Regions from separate parts of the Streptomyces sp. NPDC059994 genome, predicted to be linked through region 4. Evidence: riboswitches for the same ligand, from Rfam matches in the RefSeq annotation. Region 4 holds a riboswitch; each other region holds the start of a gene.
What was found. A riboswitch is a leader RNA that binds a small molecule or an ion and turns the genes downstream of it on or off. The one in region 4 is predicted to bind cyclic di-AMP.

Region 1 (4,202 bases), on a different contig from region 4:
AGCATGCCGGTGACGATCGTCCGCATCGCCTTCGGCAGGCCGTCGCCCACCTTCACGGACCGGAAGGCGAGCGCGTGGTCGCCCGCCACGTCGACCCGTGCGCTGGCCGTGGCCTTGCCGACCAACGGCAGGCTCGCGGTGGCCACGACGCGCGGCTCGGCCTTCGTACTGTCCTGGCTGTAGCCGACCTCGACGCCGAGCGCGGCGGACAGGTCCTGGTAGGACACGAAGGCGGTGGCCTTGGCGGAGGCGGCGTGGGCCTCGGAGGCGTCCGAGGAGCGGCGCAGACGGTCGAGCTCGACGTTCAGCGTGGTGATCGGGAGCCTGCCGCCGTCGCGGCCCGCGGGGATGTCGGAGGCTTCGATGTCGACGCGGTCGAGCGTGCCCCCGGCCAGCTGGGCCAGTACGGGAAAGCCGTGCACCTGCACGTGCGGCGCGGCCTTGAGCCCCTGGGCCTTCTGGAACGCGTCGGCCGTACGGTGTTCCGTCCAGGCGGTCGCGGCCCGGTCTCCCGCCACGCCCAGCCCGGCCAGGACGACCGCGGCGACGGCGTACTTCCGCCACCCCCGAAGCGCCCGGCCCGCCACAGCCCGCGGCCTCAGCATGCGGAACCCCCGCGGAGTACGGGGTGCGCGGAGATCCCGCACGCGGCGCGGAAGGCCCGCAGCAGCGGGGCGCGCAGCAGCCCATCCGGTACGTCCTGGCGTGCGGCGACGGTGCTGACCAGGCCGGTCACGGCCAGCTGCGCCCGGATCGTGCCTTCCAGGTCATCAGGGTCCGCGAAGGCGGCGAGGGTCTCGGTGCGGTGGTCGCCCAGATCCCCCATGCCCTCCACTCCGGCGAGCGCGCCGGGCAGCACCGGCAGCCCGGAGTTGAAGAGCAGGGCGAGCCGGGAGCGGTGGCGCAGCGCCAGGTCGACCAGATCGGCCGAGGCCCGCCGGTGCCGCTCGGGGCCGTCCGGCAGGGCGCTCCAGGTGGCGCGCAGGGCGGCGAACTCGGTCAGCGGCCCGATGAGCGTCGCCGCGAGCAGCCGCTCCTTGGAGGGGAACCGGTGCAGCAGCCCGGTCTTCGAGTAGCCGACCCGGTCCGCGATCTCCTGCACCGAGGTGCCGAGGTAGCCCTGCGCGGTGAAGAGCTCGGCGGCGGCTTCGACGATCTCGGCGTCGAGCTCGGCGCGCGTCGGGCGTGGCATGACGGGTCCTCCCCTGAGCCTGGTCGGCTCACCGTAACAGACCATCTGGTCCATGATGGACCAGATGGTCTGCCACCCCGGCCGTCCCCTCCTCGGTAGTCGACCGGAGGCCGCCGTCGACCCGTCGGCCGCCGTCAGTACGCGCCGTTCACGTTGTCGATCGAGCCGTACGTGTTGGCCGCGTAGTTGCACGCGGCGACGATGTTGGCGACGGGGTCGTAGCTGTCCGTCGACGTGCCGGCGACGTGGAAGGCCTGGAAGGTGGGGTCGATGACCTGGAGGAGGCCCTTGGAGGGCGTGCCGGCCACGGCGTTGGAGTCCCAGTTGTTGATGGCCAGCGGGTTGCCCGACGACTCGCGCATGATGTTGCGGTAGATGCCGTCGTAGGAGCCGGGGATGCCGTGCTGGGCCATGATGTCCAGGGACTGCCGGATCCAGCCGTCCAGGTTGTCGGAGTACGTCGCCTTCTTCGCCACGGCGGCCGTCGCCTGCTGGGGCAGCGTGGTCGTACGGGCCGAACGGTCGGCCCGGGCCGAGGTGGCCGTACGGCCGGCGGACGCCGCCGGAGCCTTCGCCTTCTTGCCCACCGCCAGTTCGAGGCCGGGGTGGATCAGGGCCGGGTTGCCGCCGATGGCCTGGCGGTTGTCCTGGTACAGCTTCTTCCAGCCGCCGTTGACGTCGAGGTCCTGGGCGATCTTGGAGAGGGAGTCCCCGGCGACGACGGAGTAGGTCGTCGCGGCGGCCTTCTTCGCCACGATCGGCTTGGCGGACACCGTGCCCTTCGCGGCGGCCGCGACGGCGGGCGCGGACTTCGCGGCGGTGCCGGAGTGCGGCGCCGCCGAAGGTGCGGCACCGGCGCTGGTGGCGCCGATCACCGGAATGATGAGCGCGGCGCCACCCGTACCCACGGCGGCGATGCCCCGGGTCAGGGTGCGGGACTTGGGGCGGCGGTGCTTACCCGTTGCGGGCATGGCGAATTCCTCTCCTTCGCCTGCGAGGTGAGCTGTCGGGTTCGGGCGAGAGCTGCCCGGCCGCGGCGCACGCGGCTTCACCCCGAGCCGTTCCGTCTCCGGATTCGGCGGCCTACCTGGTTCCCCCGCTCCTGCCATTTCGTGTGTGGGAGGTTTCCGGACAGCGGCAGGATTCGGCGGTCCATCCGGATTTGACGGTGACCGTAAACGAATAGGACTGGCCGAAACAAGACCTCAATTCACCACGGCAGCCGCGAGAAAGATCCACCAGGGGCGGGAAATGCGGGACCCTGCCTCCCCGCACCCCCAACTCGCCCCGCACGAAACGGAATGCGCGCGTCGCGGGGCGCCCGCCGACAAGGGGGGCGCGTGACCCAATTCACTCCTTGCGCCGGTAATAGCAATTCCACCGACACTGCCCAAACAAAATCTTAAGCCGCCCTATCATTCCTAATGACTAGATTGGCGACATAGAAGGGAAACTGCCCCTCTGGGGTTCATTTCGGACATCGAGCGAGGGGTCCGGCAGCCTCAGCTCGGGGACCCGAGCAGCTCCATCTCCTCGTCCGTGAGCCGCAGCGCGCCCGCGGCCACGTTCTCCACCAGGTGGTCCGGGTTGCCGGTGCCGGGGATGGCCAGCACGTGCTCGCCCTGCCGCAGCGTCCACGCGAGGCGGACCTGCGCGGACGTCACCCCGTGAGCGCGGGCGACCGCGAGGACCGCCTCACTGTCCGTGCCGCCCCCCTGTCCCGCACCGCTCTCGCGCCCCTCCCCGGCGATGGCGAAGAACGGGACGAACGCGATGCCCTGCTCCCCGCAGAGCCGCAGCACCTCGTCGGAGCCCGTACGCCGGCTGTCCAGGCCGTACCGGTTCTGCACACAGACCACCGGCGCGATGGCCTGGGCCTCGGCGAGGTGCTCGGGGGCGATGTTGGAGATGCCCAGGTGGCGGATGAGTCCGGCGTCGCGCAGCTCGGCCAGTGCGCCGAAGTGTTCGGCGAGCGAACCCGGCCCGTTGAGGCGCAGGTTGACCACATCGAGGTGGTCGCGGCCGAGCTGGCGCAGGTTCTCCTCGACCTGGCCGCGCAGCTGCTCCGGCGTGGCCCAGGACAGCCACTCGCCCGACGCGTCGCGCCCCGGACCGACCTTGGTGACGATGACCAGATCGTCCGGGTAGGGCGCCAGCGCCCGGTTGATGAGTTCGTTGGCGGACCGGAGCCGGGAGAAGTAGAAGGCCGCGGTGTCGATGTGGTTGACGCCGAGTTCGACCGCGCGCCGCAGCACGCCGATGGACCGCTCGCGGTCGCTGGGCGTGCCGAGGTCGAACGCGGCGCTGCCGGTGAGGCGCATCGCGCCGAATCCCAGCCGGTTGACCGACAGGTCACCGAGTTTCCAGGCGCCCGCGGCCGCCGCGTTGATCGTCTCCGTATTCATGATCGCAGTCTGCCATCCGCGCTCGCGTCGCCGAAACGACCGAACTCCACCGCTTCCCGGGAGAAGTACGGCCGGAAAGCGTCCGTCGCATTTGAGCCCTCTCGGCCGCGTTGCCGCGAGTCCACGCGGTGCTGCAAAAGATCAGACAGGATTGCCCGGAAAGGCAACGGGCAGTGAAAGCGCGGTATTCCGAAGCCGAAACGACCACCACTGGGGGGACAGTTAAATGCACGAGAGACGGAGACTGTGCCGAAGAAGCGTATTACGGAAGGGGCTGGGTGCAGGGGGGCTGGCCATGGCGGCGAATCTGCTGCCCGTTCCGGGGTTGCGTTCCGGCCCCGCCTGGGCCGAATCTCTCGGCACCGCCCACACGCCCGTCGCCGGCGTCCCCTTTCCCGCATGGGCCCGCTTCGCCCGCATCGCGGACGGCACCTTCGACGACGACGCCGACCCGAACCTCGACATGAAGCCGGTGATCGCCGGACTCAAGGCGCAGAACGTGAGCGTCATCGAGGTCGACACCATCTTGTCGAACTGGCTGACGGACCAGCAGTTCACCGAGCACATGGGCAAGGTCAGGAGCTTTGTGCAGCTGGCGCACGCCG
Region 2 (4,202 bases), on a different contig from region 4:
TGGAGCGCGCCCAGGCCCAGCTGGAGCGCGAGTGGCTGGACCGGCTCGGCACGGTCGCGGGCCGCGCCGACGAACTCTGCAGGTACGCGGTGCTGTTCGGTGACCCCCAGCTCGCCCTGACCGCCGTCGACCGGGTGCTCGACATCACCGCCGAGGAGGTGCGGGACGCGGCCCGGGCCACCCTGCGCCCGGACAACAGGGCGGTGCTGGTGTACGAGCCGACCACCGCCGAAGCAGACGACGCGGCCGACGCCGACGCAGAGGGAGCAGAGCAGTGAGCGAGACCGGCGTGACCATGCAGTTCCACCCCCAGCCGGCCGCCGGCACCGCGCGTCCCTGGGCGTTCCCCGCCCCCGGCCGCGCCACCCTGCCCAACGGGCTCACCGTGCTGCGCTGCGACCGCCCCGGCCAGCAGGTCGTGGCCGTCGAGATCTTCCTCGCCGCCCCGCTGGACGCCGAGCCGGCGGGCCTGGACGGCGTCGCCATGATCATGGCGCGCGCGTTCTCCGAGGGCACCGACAAGCGCTCCGCCGAGGAGTTCGCCGCCGACCTGGAGCGCTGCGGCGCCACCCTGGACGCGCACGCGGACCACCCGGGCGTGCGGGTCTCCCTGGAGGTGCCGGTCTCCCGGCTGGCCAAGGCGCTCGGCCTGCTCGCGGAGGCGCTGCGCGCCCCCGCGTTCGCCGACGCGGAGGTCGACCGGCTGGTCCGCAACCGCCTGGACGAGATCCCGCACGAGCTGGCCAACCCGGCCCGCCGCGCCGCCCAGCAGCTCTCCAGGGAGCTCTTCCCGGCCACCGCGCGCATGTCGCGCCCGCGCCAGGGCACCGAGGAGACCGTCACGCGGATCGACGCGGGAGCGGTGCGGGCCTTCTACGAGGCGTATGTACGCCCGGCGGCGGCCACCGCCGTGATCGTGGGCGACCTGGGCGCCACCGACCTGGACGCGATCCTGGCGGACACCCTGGGCGCCTGGACCGGCACCCCGGCCGAGGAGCGCCCGATGCCCCCGGTCACCGCCGACGACACCGGCCGCGTGGTCATCGTCGACCGGCCCGGCGCCGTCCAGACGCAGTTGCTGATCGGCCGGATCGGCCCGGACCGCCACGACCGCGTCTGGCCCGCCCAGGTCCTCGGGACGTACTGCCTGGGCGGCACGCTCACCTCCCGCCTGGACCGCGTCCTGCGCGAGGAGAAGGGCTACACGTACGGAGTGCGTGCGTACGGTCAGGTGCTGCGCTCCGGCGCGGAGGGCACCGGCGCGGCCATGCTCGCCATCAGCGGCTCGGTGGACACGCCCAACACCGGCCCGGCCCTCGACGACCTGTGGACGGTGCTGCGCAAGCTCGCCGCCGAGGGGCTCACGGACGCCGAGCGGGAGACCGCCGTGCAGAACCTGGTGGGCGTGGCCCCGCTCAGGTACGAGACGGCGGCCGCCGTCGCCGGGACGCTGGCCGACCAGGTCGAGCAGCACCTCCCGGACGACTTCCAGGCGCAGTTGTACGCGCTGCTGGCCGACACGGGCACCGTGGAGGCCACCGCGGCGGTCGTCAGCGCCTTCCCGGTGGACCGTCTGGTGACCGTCCTCGTCGGGGACGCGGCGCAGATCGAGGAGCCCGTCAAGGCGCTCGGCATCGGTGAAGTCACCGTCGTCGCGGGCTGATTGAGCGGACCGGCGCGCGCGGGCGCGTGCGTGGGAGGAGGACCCCGGTGGCCGATGTGCCGCCGGGGTCCTCCTTTATGTCCGATTTGTTGGGGAGGTTGCCTGTCTGTCATGTGGCGTGGGCAACAAAAAGACGTGTCTGTTTGGTGATTGAAAGATCAGCCGTCTAGCGTCAGTCGCGCTGTCCGTTACCACCCGTCGCAGCCGCGGCACCGGACAGCGATCGCCGAGTCCCCAACTGGCGCGAGCCAGGGGAGCCGGGGACCCACTCAGTCCCTGGGGTGAATCGGACGCCTCCGCCCGCGGAGGAGCCCGTAGGAGACCTTCCAGCTCCGAACCCGTCAGCTAACCCGGTAGGCGAGATGGAAGGAAAGGACACCGCCCCTTCATGGCGTTCACCCGTGCCACCGGGAAGCACCGTCGTCCGAGCGCCATGTCGCGCAAGAGCGCGAACATAGCGGGCATCGCCACTCTCGCCACCGCCGGAGTCGTGGGCACTCTCGCCTCCCCGGCCCTGGCCGCCGAGACCTCGGCGCCCGCCGCGGCCTCCGTCGAGGACACCGGCATCACCCAGGCGATCGTGATCGGCGACTCCCTCGCCGACCGCATCGACGCCCAGGCCGCCGCCCAGAAGCACGCCGCCGACAAGGCCCGCGCCGCCGCCGAGGCGAAGCGCAAGGCCGAGGCGAAGGCCAAGGAGGAGCGCGCCGCCAAGGAGCGCGCCGCCCGCGAGGCCGAGCGCAAGCGCCTCAACTCCTTCGTCGCCCCGATCGACGGCAGTTACGTCTCCACCGGCTACAAGACCGGCGGCTCGATCTGGTCCTCCGGCAGCCACACCGGCATCGACTTCCACGCGGGCGAGGGCACCTCGGTGCACGCCGTCGGCCTGGGCACCGTCGTCGAGGCGGGCTGGGGCGGCGCCTACGGCAACAACATCGTCATCCGCATGAACGACGGCACGTACACGCAGTACGGCCACCTGTCGTCCATCGGCGTCTCCGTCGGCCAGCGCGTCGAGCCGGGCCAGCAGATCGGCATCTCCGGCGACACCGGCAACACCACCGGCCCGCACCTCCACTTCGAGGCCCGCACGGGCTCGTCGTACGGCTCGGACATCGACCCGATCGCGTATCTGCGCTCGCGCGGCGTCAACGTCTGACGCGGCCGTCCCCGAACCTCCACCGAAGCCCCCGGCGTCCGCGCCGGGGGCTTCGGCGTCGCCGTCGGGCGCGCCGGGAGCCGTCCGTGGCCAAAAGATATGCATTGCATACGGCATGTCACCGGGAATTAACAACCGCTCGAATAGAGTCACCGAACAGGCGTCGATCGACCGCGTTTCGCGGGGATTAAGGCGGAGGTTCTGTCATGCGCATTCCAGCGCAATCGGTATGCACGGCAATCCGCGACGACATCGTCGCGGGACTCTTCGCGCGCGGCAGCCGGCTCACCGAGGAAGTGCTCGCCCGGCGGTACGGGGTCTCGCGCGTCCCGGTTCGCGAGGCGCTGCGCACGCTGGAGTCCGAGGGGTTCGTCACCACGCGCCGGCACGCCGGGGCCTGTGTCGCCGAGCCGACCGAGCAGGAGGCCGCCGACCTGCTCGAACTGCGCGCGATGCTGGAGCCGCTGGCCGCCTCGCGGGCGGCCGCCCGGCGCACCGAGGCCCATCTCAAGGTGCTGCGCGGCCTGGTCAGGCTGGGCCAGGACCGCATCCGGCGGACCCAGGGCGAGGATCTGCGCTCGCTGGGCGGCTGGTTCCACGAGACGCTGGCCCAGGCCTCCGGCAGCCCCGGCCTCATCTCGCTGCTCACCCAGCTACGGCACAAGATCGCCTGGATGTACGTGGTGGAGCAGCCCGCGCTGCCCGCCGAGTGCTGGGCGGAGCACGGGGCGATCGTGGACGCGCTGGCGCGCGGTGACGCCGAGCGGGCCAGATCGCTGGCCGCCCACCACGCCGACCGCGCGTTTTCCGCCTATCGCCTGCGGCGCCCGGTGGACGTGAGGACTTCGCAACATGCCGTAAACACCGCGAGCGCCCGCGCTTAACGGGGTCGCCGTATACAAAGGGGTGATTCGGCGGGGTTTTTTCGCGCTGCCCGAAATCGCCGCCGGAAAGCAGCGGCGCGGGTAAGAGGTTCGCGCAACCCGCACCACCCGCTTAAAAGGAAAGGAGCCGCGGACCCTGAATTCAGGATCCGCGGCTCCGTTTCGCGAAGTGCGGTGACGCGCCGGCCGGGCCGGGGTTCGGCCGACCGGGTGCGGTCAGACGGTCTCGGGGAGCTCCTCAAGGCCCGCCTCGACCAGCTTCGCCAGACGGTCCAGGGCCGCCTCGGCGCCCTCCGCCTCGGAAGCCAGCACGATCTCCTCGCCGCCCTGCGCACCCAGGCCGAGCACCGCGAGCATGGAGGCGGCGTTGACCGGGTTGCCGTCGGCCTTGGCGATCGTGACGGGGACGCCGGAGGCCGTGGCGGCGCGGACGAAGATGGAAGCGGGGCGGGCGTGCAGGCCCTCGGCCCAGCCGACATTGACGCGGCGCTCAGCC
Region 3 (4,202 bases), on a different contig from region 4:
GGGGCTGATCCTCGGCCCGTGGGAGAACATCGGGCGGCTGCCGTGGTGGCTGGGGCGCATGGCGCGCGGCGGCGAGGTGCTCGCGCCGGGGCCGCGCGATCTGCCGGTCCAGTTCATCGACGCCCGGGACCTGGCGGAGTGGATCGTGAGCGCGGCCGACTTCGGGCTCTGCGGCCCGTACAACCTGGTCTCCCCGCCGGACCACACCACCATGGGCGAGCTCCTTGAGGCATGCGTACGGGTCACCGGCGGCGGCGCGGAGCTGCGCTGGACGGACCCGGAGGCGATCCTGGCCGCCGGGGTCGAGCCCTGGAACCACCTGCCGGTGTGGATTCCGCCGGGCGAGCTGCACCGCACGATGCACGGCTCGAACGTATGGAAGGCCGTGCTGTCGGGGCTGCGCTGCCGTCCCGTCGAGGAGACGGTCGCCGACACCTGGGCCTGGCTCGAATCGATCGGCGGCGAGGCTCCGCAGCGGCCGGACCGCCCCCGGGTCGGACTCGACCCGGAGACGGAGCGGAGGCTGCTGGCGCAGCGGTGATTCGGCTGCGGGCCGTCTGTGGCTGGCCGCTCCCCCAAGTTCGCGGCTTCGCTCGAACAGGGCGACCCCCGTCCCGGCAGAGCCGCACATGCCACAGCCCCGCACCCCTATAGGGGCGCGGGGCCGCACCGCACCGCACCGCACCGCACCGAGGAAAGCTGCTCCGAGGAAAGCTGCTCCGATACGGAGCTGATGATGCGTCAGAGAGGCAGCAGATCCGGGCGCTTGGGCTCCACGTGGTCGCCCGAGCTCTCGCCGCGCAGCCGTCGTCCGATCCACGGCACCAGGTGCTCGCGCGCCCAGTGGATGTCGTCGCGCCGCACGTCCAGGGTGTTGCGCGGCGGCAGCGGGGGCCACGCCTGGTCCGGGTCGGCCGGGATCTGCAGCCCGAGCACCTGGGCGGCGCGCAGTGCGACCCGGGTGTGCCCCTCCGGCGACAGATGCAGCCGGTCGCCGTCCCACGCCCGCCTGTCCTGAACGGACTTGAGCGACCACAGGTCGAGCACCGGGCACCCGTAGCGGTCCGCGATGGAGCGCACGTGCGCGGTGTATGTGGCGACCTTGCCCCGCAGATGCTTGAAGACCGGCACCCCGCGCGTGTCGAACCCGGTGGTCACCATGACCGTCGGGATCGCGCTCTTCAAGTCGGCCACGGCGCGCTCGAAGCGCTCGGCCACGTCGTCCGGGTCGCTGCCCGGCCGGATGATGTCGTTGCCCCCCGCGCAGAAGCTCACCAGGTCGGGCGCGAGCTCCTTGGCCCGCGGCACCTGCTCCTCGACGATCTGGTCGAGGAGCCTGCCGCGGACCGCGAGATTAGCGTAGCGAAAGGCCCCCTCCGGTCGCTGGTCTGCCAGTAGCACGGCGAACCTGTCCGCCCAGCCGACGAACGCCCCGTCCGGGCCGGGGTCGCCGACGCCTTCCGTGAAGCTGTCGCCGAGCGCCGTGTACGACCCGAACGTACCGCTGCTGAATGATCTCGAATCGTCTGCCACGAGACCACATCTTTCCCTTATGGGTGTGACCTACGCGACCGTAAGGAGGGGTTGACGATGGGTGATATAGACCACCCGGTCAGTTTCCCGCAGCGGGAATACGCGCCAATTACCGACGGGCAAACGGCCGTCAGAGGTTCGCGCCCTGCTGGCGGAGGTAGGCGAGCGGGTCGACGTCGGAGCCGTAGTCGGGCGTGGTGCGGATCTCGAAGTGCAGGTGCGGGCCGGTGACGTTGCCGGTGGCGCCGGAGAGCCCGAGCTGCTGGCCCTCGGTCACGGTCTGCCCGGCCGAGACGGAGAACTGCGAGAGGTGGGCGTACTGGGAGTACATGCCGTCGGCGTGCCGGATGACGACCTGGTTGCCGTACGCGCCGCCCCAGCCGGCCGAGACGACCGTGCCCGCGCCGACCGCCTTCACCGTGGTGCCGGTGTCGGCCGCGAAGTCGACGCCCGTGTGGTAGCCGCTGGACCACATGGATCCGGCCATGCGGTACGGGGTGCCGATGCTCACGCTGTCGAGCGGCGCGCGGAAGCCGGAGGCGGAGCCCTGGTTCGCGGTGGCGGACGAGGAGGTGTCGGCGGCGGCCGCCTTGGGGGCGGAGGCGGCCGGGGAGGACTTCGGCGTGCGGGGGGCGGACTTCTTCGTACCGGAGGCGTGCGAACCGCTCGCCTTGGCGGAGCCGTGCGACGCGCCGCCGCCCGGGGCCTTGGCCCCGAGGGTGAGCTTCATGCCCGGGCGGATCAGCGCCGGGTCGGAGCCGACGACCTCGCGGTTGTCCTTGTAGAGCCGCTGCCAGCCGCCGAGCCGGTGGTCCTGGGCGATCTGCGACAGGCAGTCGCCGCTCTTGACCTTGTACGTGGTGGGCACGGCCTGCGGGGCGGCGGCCGGAGCGGCGGTGAAGGTCCCGGCGGCGCGGACGGCCTGCTGGGGCGCGGTGGCGGGGGCGGCGGTCTTCACCGCGGCGTGCGCGCCGGTGGCGCCCAGCAGCGGGATGGCGAGCGCGGCGCCGCCCGTACCGGCGGCGACCATGCCCCGGGATATCGGGCTGGACTTGGGACGGCGGTGCTTACCCTTCGCGGGCATGGCGGATTCCTCTCCGGCGCCTGCGAGGTGAGCTGTCGGGTTCGGGCTGGAGCTGCCCGGCCGGGCACCGCGTGCGGTGTTCCGGCTTCACCCCGAGCCGTGCCGGAGTTCCGGACGGCGCTTACCTGGGTCCCCCGCTCCTGCCACGCGTGGATGGGTGCGGATTCCGAGCGGTGGCAGGATTCGGCGGTCCACCCGGATTGCGGTGACCGTAAGCGAGCCCGGTGGGTCACGACAAGTACCCATTCGCCTTCGGCATTCCCGGCCGGGAATTCCTCCGGGAATTCCGGTCACCCTGCGTCGACCGGAATTCCCAACAGGCCCCGCCGGAACGGGGGATTCATTCGGGGCTGCCACCACGGAACGTCACGGGTATGACGCTGCTCACGGGCAACCTCCCCTTCCCGCCAGGGAGATGGACAGGAGCCATCAAATCGCCCAATCCGGGTGAAAGTTCTAGTCGATTCACCCCTTCCCGCCACCTATCACCCTTCTGTCCACTTTTGGTCAGTGCATCCCGATGGAGATCTTCAGTGCGCCAAGAACGCGAATTCCTTATGCCGGGAGTTCGCCAAGCCGCCGGAAACGGAACACCGCCGCATCAAGATCGCCCCGCAGCCCGGTGTCCAGACCCCGGTGCAGCAATACCGCTCCCCTGTGTACGGCCCCGGTGTCGAGGCACCGATAGGCCGCCGCCGGGTCCAGGCCGCGCAGCCGTACGGCCGGGGGACGCTCGCCGTAGCGCTGGGCCTGGAGATGGGCGAGGACCACGGTGTCGTCGCCGCGTACGTACTGGACGGCGCTGAGCCCCCCGCGCGGCGGCCGCAGCCGGTACTGGGCCCCGAGCTGCACCACCGGCCGGATCGCCTTGTACAGCTCCACCCACCCGCGCGCCTCGGCCAGTTCGGCCTCGCTCCATCGGGTGAGGTCGCCGCCGATGCCGAGCGCTCCGGCCATCGCGCTCACAAAGCGGAAGCGCAGGCTGCTGCGGCGGCCGTTGAGCAGGGTGTTGGGGCTGTCGGTGACCCAGGCGGCCATGACCCGGGCCGGGTGCAGCTGGCTGAAGCCGTCCTGGATGGCGAGCCGGTCCAGCGGGTCGGTGTTGTCGGAGGTCCACACCTGGTCCGTACGGGAGAGGATGCCGAGGTCGATCCGGCCGCCGCCGCCCGAGCAGGACTCGAAGTCGACCGAGGGGTGCGCGGCCCGCAGCCGGTCCAACAGGCCGTACAGCGCCCGGACATGCTCGATCCAGAGCTTCTGCGGATACTCCTCGCCGGGCCAGCCCGCGTCGGTGAAGCAGCGGTTGAAGTCCCACTTCACATAGTCGACGGGCGCGCTCGAAAGGAGTCCGTCCAGCTGCTCCCAGAGGTACTCCTGGACGTCCGGGCGGGCCAGGTTGAGCACGAGCTGGTTGCGGAACTCGGTGCGCCGGCGTCCGCTCTGGTGCTGCACCCACTCCGGGTGCGCCCGGTACAGCGCGCTGTCGGCGTTGACCATCTCCGGCTCGACCCAGATCCCGAACCGCATGCCCAGCGCGTGCACTTCGTCGGCCAGCGGCTTGAGGCCGCCGGGGAAGCGCTCGGGG
Region 4 (4,202 bases):
ATACGTAGAGTAGTCTCGCGTGTGCTGTGCGCGAGCATATGGCGGGACTGCTGCGAGCGGCGACGCGGCGGAAGGTGCCGGCCGTGCCGCTGTTCATCGGCCTGTGCGCGCTGCTGATGTGTCTGTCCCTGCCGCTGTCCCTGCCGCTGTCGCTGCCCCTGTCGCCGCCCGCGCCCTGGGTGACCGCGCCCCCGTACACGAAGGGCGGCGTCCCCTCCGTGCACGGCGATCCGGCGGCCCGGCGGCACGCCCGGGGGACCTGTGTACGGGGCCGGGCCGGGCCCCGCCGATGCCGGGCCCGGCTGATCGCGACGGGCGCCGACCGGCACTGAGGCCGCACCCGGTTGGCCGAGGTGGGCTCGCCGCGCGCGGCGGAGCCGGGCACCCTGGGTGGGGCGCGGAACGTCGGCGGCCCTGCGGACGGGCAGGAGACGACAGGTGCGGCAGCGATCGGACGGCGGCGGCCGGGAGGGCTCCCGGCGCCTCGGCCTGGTGCGCGTCCTGCCCGCGCTGCTCCTGGTCGCCGGGGTCGTTCTCGACGCGGCGACGCCGCCCGATCTGACCGCCGCCGCCCTCTTCGCGGCCGCGCCGCTGATCGCGGCCCCCTTCTTCGGGCCGGCCGGCACCGCCGTCGCGGGCGCCTCGGCGGTCGGGGCGGTGCTGCTCACGGAGTATCTGCACGACATCCCCAGCACGGGCGAGGCGGTCAGCGAGCTGTTCACCGTCACCACCGTCGGCGCCCTCGCCCTCTTCATCAACCGCATGCTGCGCCGCAGCGGCGAACGCCTCGCCTCGGCCCGGGTCATCGCGGAGACCGCCCAGCGCGCCGTGCTGCCGACGCCCGCCGAGCGCATCGGGGGCCTCCAGGTGGCCGCGCGGTACGAGGCGGCCCAGGCCGGTGCCTTCATCGGCGGGGACCTCTTCGCCGTCCAGGACACGCCGTACGGGGTGCGCCTGGTCGTCGGGGACGTGCGGGGCAAGGGCCTGGAGGCGGTGGAGGCGGTGGCCGTGGTCATCGGGGCGTTCCGGGAGGCGGCCGAGCAGGAGTCGACCCTGGAGGCCGTGGCCGGGCGCCTGGAGCGCGCGCTGACCCGGGAGGGCACCCGGCGCGACGGCCTGGACGCCGTCGAGGGGTTCACCACTGCCGTGCTCGCCGAGATCCCGCGCGGCGCCGGGGCCGTACGGCTGGTGAACCGGGGCCACCCCGAGCCGCTGCTGCTCCACGCCGACGGGGCCCTGGACGCGCTCACCCCGTCCGATCCCGCGCTGCCGCTGGGGATGGCGGACCTGGGGGTGTGGCCGGACCGGGCGGACGCGTACCCCTTCCCGGCCGGGGCGACGCTGCTCTTCTACACCGACGGCCTCTCCGAGGCCCGCTCGGTGGAGCCGCCGGGGGTCTTCTACGACCCGCACGAGCGGCTGCGCGGCCGTATCTTCCCGGGGCCCGACCGGGTCCTGGACGCGCTGATCGACGATGTGCGCAGACATACGGGCGGGGGCGCGAACGACGACATGGCGCTGCTCGCGGTGGGGCGGCCGGGGGTGCGGCAGCCGGAGCGGCGGCGGACGATGCCCGTGGTGCCGTGACGTTGTGTAGCCGAACAACCCCCCTGTGCACAGCAACTGACGCATCGTCAACTGTTGTCCCCGACGATCAGGGGGAACTGCTTGGAATCCGGTCCCCCTGTCTATTAACGTTCGATAACGCAGCGCGGTCGTCCCAGCCGTCGCAGAGGCGGCACCGTGCGCACGCGCCGAATCCCGAAAGGGAACCGGGGAACCACCAACTTGGGGTGAATCGGGCACCTTTGCACCTTCGAAGAGGTGCCCGTAGGAGACCTTCCTGCTCCGAACCCGTCAGCTAACCCGGTAGGCGAGAAGGAAGGAAAGGAGCGCCCCCGTGGCGTCCAACGAGCCTGCCCTCGGCACCCAGCCGGTTCCCCCTGTCTCCCTGTACGGGACCGCGCCCGGTGACACCGAGGTGTGGGAGGAGTGGAACCCCACCGAGGAATCGGTCGCCTCCGTGCGCGGCAGGCACCGCGTCGCCAAGCAGCGCGGCGGGCTCGCCCGCAGCTCCACCGTCCTCGGCGTAGGCGTCATCGCGGCCGTCGGCGCGGGCGGCATGGCCAGCGCGCAGAGCAAGCCGCCGGTCTCCATATCCCTGCCCGACTCGGTCGCGGACAACCTCCCCGACGTCAAGTCCCTGCCGGGCGTGGGCACGCTGATCTCCGACATCGCGGGCGACGAGAAGCCCGACGCCTCCCCGGCCGCCCAGGCCGACAGAGCCGTCGCGAGCGCCCCCCTCACCATGGCGGGCGTCTCCCGGGCCGACGCCGAACAGGGTGCCACCGGCGCCGGCGAGGCCCTGCGCACCCGCATCCTCCAGCAGGCCGAGCAGCAGCAGAACGACGCCGAGGCCGAGGCGAAGGCGGTCGCCGAGAAGGCCGCGTCCCAGCAGGCGGCGGCCGAGGCGAAGGCCGCGCAGAGCGCCGCGGCGCAGAAGGCGGCGGCCGCGAAGAAGGCCGCCGAGGAGGCCGCCGCGAAGAAGGCGGAGGAGGAGCGTCTGGCCGAGCTCGCCAAGAGCTTCTCGCTCCCTGTCGCCTCGTACACGATCACCTCGACGTTCGGCGAGGCCGGCTCGATGTGGTCCTCCGGCCACCACACCGGCCTCGACTTCGCCGCCCCCACCGGCACCCCGCTCAAGGCGATACACGGCGGCACGGTCAAGTCGGCGGGCTGGTCCGGCTCGTACGGCTACCGCACGGTCATCGAGCTGGAGGACGGCTCGGAGCTCTGGTACTGCCACCAGTCCTCGATCGCGGTCAGCGCGGGCCAGAAGGTGACGACCGGCGAGACGATCGGCCGCGTCGGCGCCACCGGCAACGTGACGGGCCCGCATCTGCACCTGGAGGTGCACACCCCGGGCGGCACGGGCATCGACCCGATGGCGTGGCTGCAGTCGAAGGGCCTCAATCCGTAGGGCGTGCTCGCCGTGGGCGGGGGCGTGGGCGGGGGCGTGGGCGGGGGCGCGGAATAGCCGCGCACCGCCCGCCCGTTCACCCCCTATGACCTCTCTGCGCCCCCTGGGCGCCTCCGACCTCTCCGTCTTCCCGCTCGCCCTCGGCGGCAACGTCTTCGGCTGGACCGCCGACGAGGCCGCGTCGTTCGCGGTGCTCGACGCGTACACCGAGGCGGGCGGCAACTTCGTGGACACGGCCGACACGTACTCGTCCTGGATCCCCGGCAACGAGGGCGGCGAGTCCGAGAAGATCATCGGCAAGTGGCTGGCGGCGCGCGGCAACCGCGCGGACGTCGTCGTCGCCACGAAGGCGGGCGCACACCCCGGCTTCAAGGGGCTCGCGGCCGCCACCATCAAGGCCGCCGCCGAGGCCTCGCTGCGCCGGCTGGGCACCGACTACATCGACCTGTACTACACGCACTTCGACGACGAGTCCGTCCCGGTCGAGGAGATCGTCACCGCCCTCGACCAGCTGGTGCAGGACGGCAAGGTGCGCGCCGTCGCCGCCTCCAACATCTCCCCGGAGCGGCTCAGGGACTCGCTGGACTTCTCCGACCGCGAGGGCCTGGCCAAGTACGTCGCCCTCCAGCCGCACTACAACCTGGTCTCGCGCGGCACCTACGAGGGCCGCCTCCAGGACACCGCCGCCCGCTCGGGGCTGGCCGCCGTCCCCTACTTCTCGCTCGCCGCCGGGTTCCTCACCGGCAAGTACCGCCCGGGACAGACCGTGCAGAGCGCGCGGGCCGGGAGCGCCGCCAAGCACCTGGAGACCGACCGGGGCGCGAAGGTGCTGGCCGCGCTCGACCGCGTCGCGCGGGCGCACGGCGCCGAGCCCGCGAGCGTCGCGCTCGCCTGGCTCGCCGCCCAGCCGACCGTGGTCGCCCCGATCGCCTCGGCCCGTACGGTCGAGCAGCTGCCCGCGCTCCTCGCGGTCGCGGACCTGGAGCTCACGGACGCGGAGCTGAGCGAGCTGAGGACCGCCTCGGCGTAGCTCCCCGCGCCCCGGCGCTTTCAGCGCCTTCAGCGCAGATAGGGGTTGTACGGGGAGGACTGGTTGTACCCGTAAGGAGTCTGCTGTCCGTACGGCGCCTGGTGTCCGTACGGGTACGGCTGAGCCGGGATCCAGATGCGGCCCGCCGCGCCCGCCGCGTAGTGCAGCGCGGGCCCGGCCACCTCCCTGCGC

Region 1: it holds a riboswitch for cyclic di-AMP, as region 4 does, so the genes downstream of both, ACFWA7_RS00055 (transglycosylase SLT domain-containing protein) here and ACFWA7_RS22330 (M23 family metallopeptidase) in region 4, are expected to answer to the same signal.
Region 2: it holds a riboswitch for cyclic di-AMP, as region 4 does, so the genes downstream of both, ACFWA7_RS31575 (M23 family metallopeptidase) here and ACFWA7_RS22330 (M23 family metallopeptidase) in region 4, are expected to answer to the same signal.
Region 3: it holds a riboswitch for cyclic di-AMP, as region 4 does, so the genes downstream of both, ACFWA7_RS36530 (peptidoglycan DD-metalloendopeptidase family protein) here and ACFWA7_RS22330 (M23 family metallopeptidase) in region 4, are expected to answer to the same signal.

What each region holds. Positions count from the first base shown of each region.
Region 1 covers NZ_JBHWUR010000001.1:9,743-13,944, reverse strand. Annotated here, with positions in the region: gene ACFWA7_RS00065 (DUF2993 domain-containing protein) at 1-605, opposite strand, end outside; gene ACFWA7_RS00060 (TetR/AcrR family transcriptional regulator) at 599-1,192, opposite strand; gene ACFWA7_RS00055 (transglycosylase SLT domain-containing protein) at 1,327-2,163, opposite strand; cyclic di-AMP (ydaO/yuaA leader) riboswitch at 2,168-2,352, opposite strand; gene ACFWA7_RS00050 (aldo/keto reductase) at 2,695-3,597, opposite strand; gene ACFWA7_RS00045 (beta-galactosidase trimerization domain-containing protein) at 3,893-4,202, shown strand, end outside.
Region 2 covers NZ_JBHWUR010000094.1:21,855-26,056, reverse strand. Annotated here, with positions in the region: gene ACFWA7_RS31585 (M16 family metallopeptidase) at 1-278, shown strand, start outside; gene ACFWA7_RS31580 (M16 family metallopeptidase) at 296-1,663, shown strand; cyclic di-AMP (ydaO/yuaA leader) riboswitch at 1,878-2,038, shown strand; gene ACFWA7_RS31575 (M23 family metallopeptidase) at 2,052-2,822, shown strand; gene ACFWA7_RS31570 (GntR family transcriptional regulator) at 3,029-3,706, shown strand; gene ACFWA7_RS31565 (HPr family phosphocarrier protein) at 3,923-4,202, opposite strand, start outside.
Region 3 covers NZ_JBHWUR010000141.1:6,462-10,663, forward strand. Annotated here, with positions in the region: gene ACFWA7_RS36520 (NAD-dependent epimerase/dehydratase family protein) at 1-541, shown strand, start outside; gene ACFWA7_RS36525 (SGNH/GDSL hydrolase family protein) at 742-1,533, opposite strand; gene ACFWA7_RS36530 (peptidoglycan DD-metalloendopeptidase family protein) at 1,664-2,617, opposite strand; cyclic di-AMP (ydaO/yuaA leader) riboswitch at 2,622-2,787, opposite strand; gene ACFWA7_RS36535 (alpha-galactosidase) at 3,173-4,202, opposite strand, start outside.
Region 4 covers NZ_JBHWUR010000046.1:8,053-12,254, reverse strand. Annotated here, with positions in the region: gene ACFWA7_RS22340 (hypothetical protein) at 84-332, shown strand; gene ACFWA7_RS22335 (PP2C family protein-serine/threonine phosphatase) at 439-1,587, shown strand; cyclic di-AMP (ydaO/yuaA leader) riboswitch at 1,743-1,891, shown strand; gene ACFWA7_RS22330 (M23 family metallopeptidase) at 1,901-2,980, shown strand; gene ACFWA7_RS22325 (aldo/keto reductase) at 3,066-4,010, shown strand; gene ACFWA7_RS22320 (PrsW family intramembrane metalloprotease) at 4,040-4,202, opposite strand, start outside.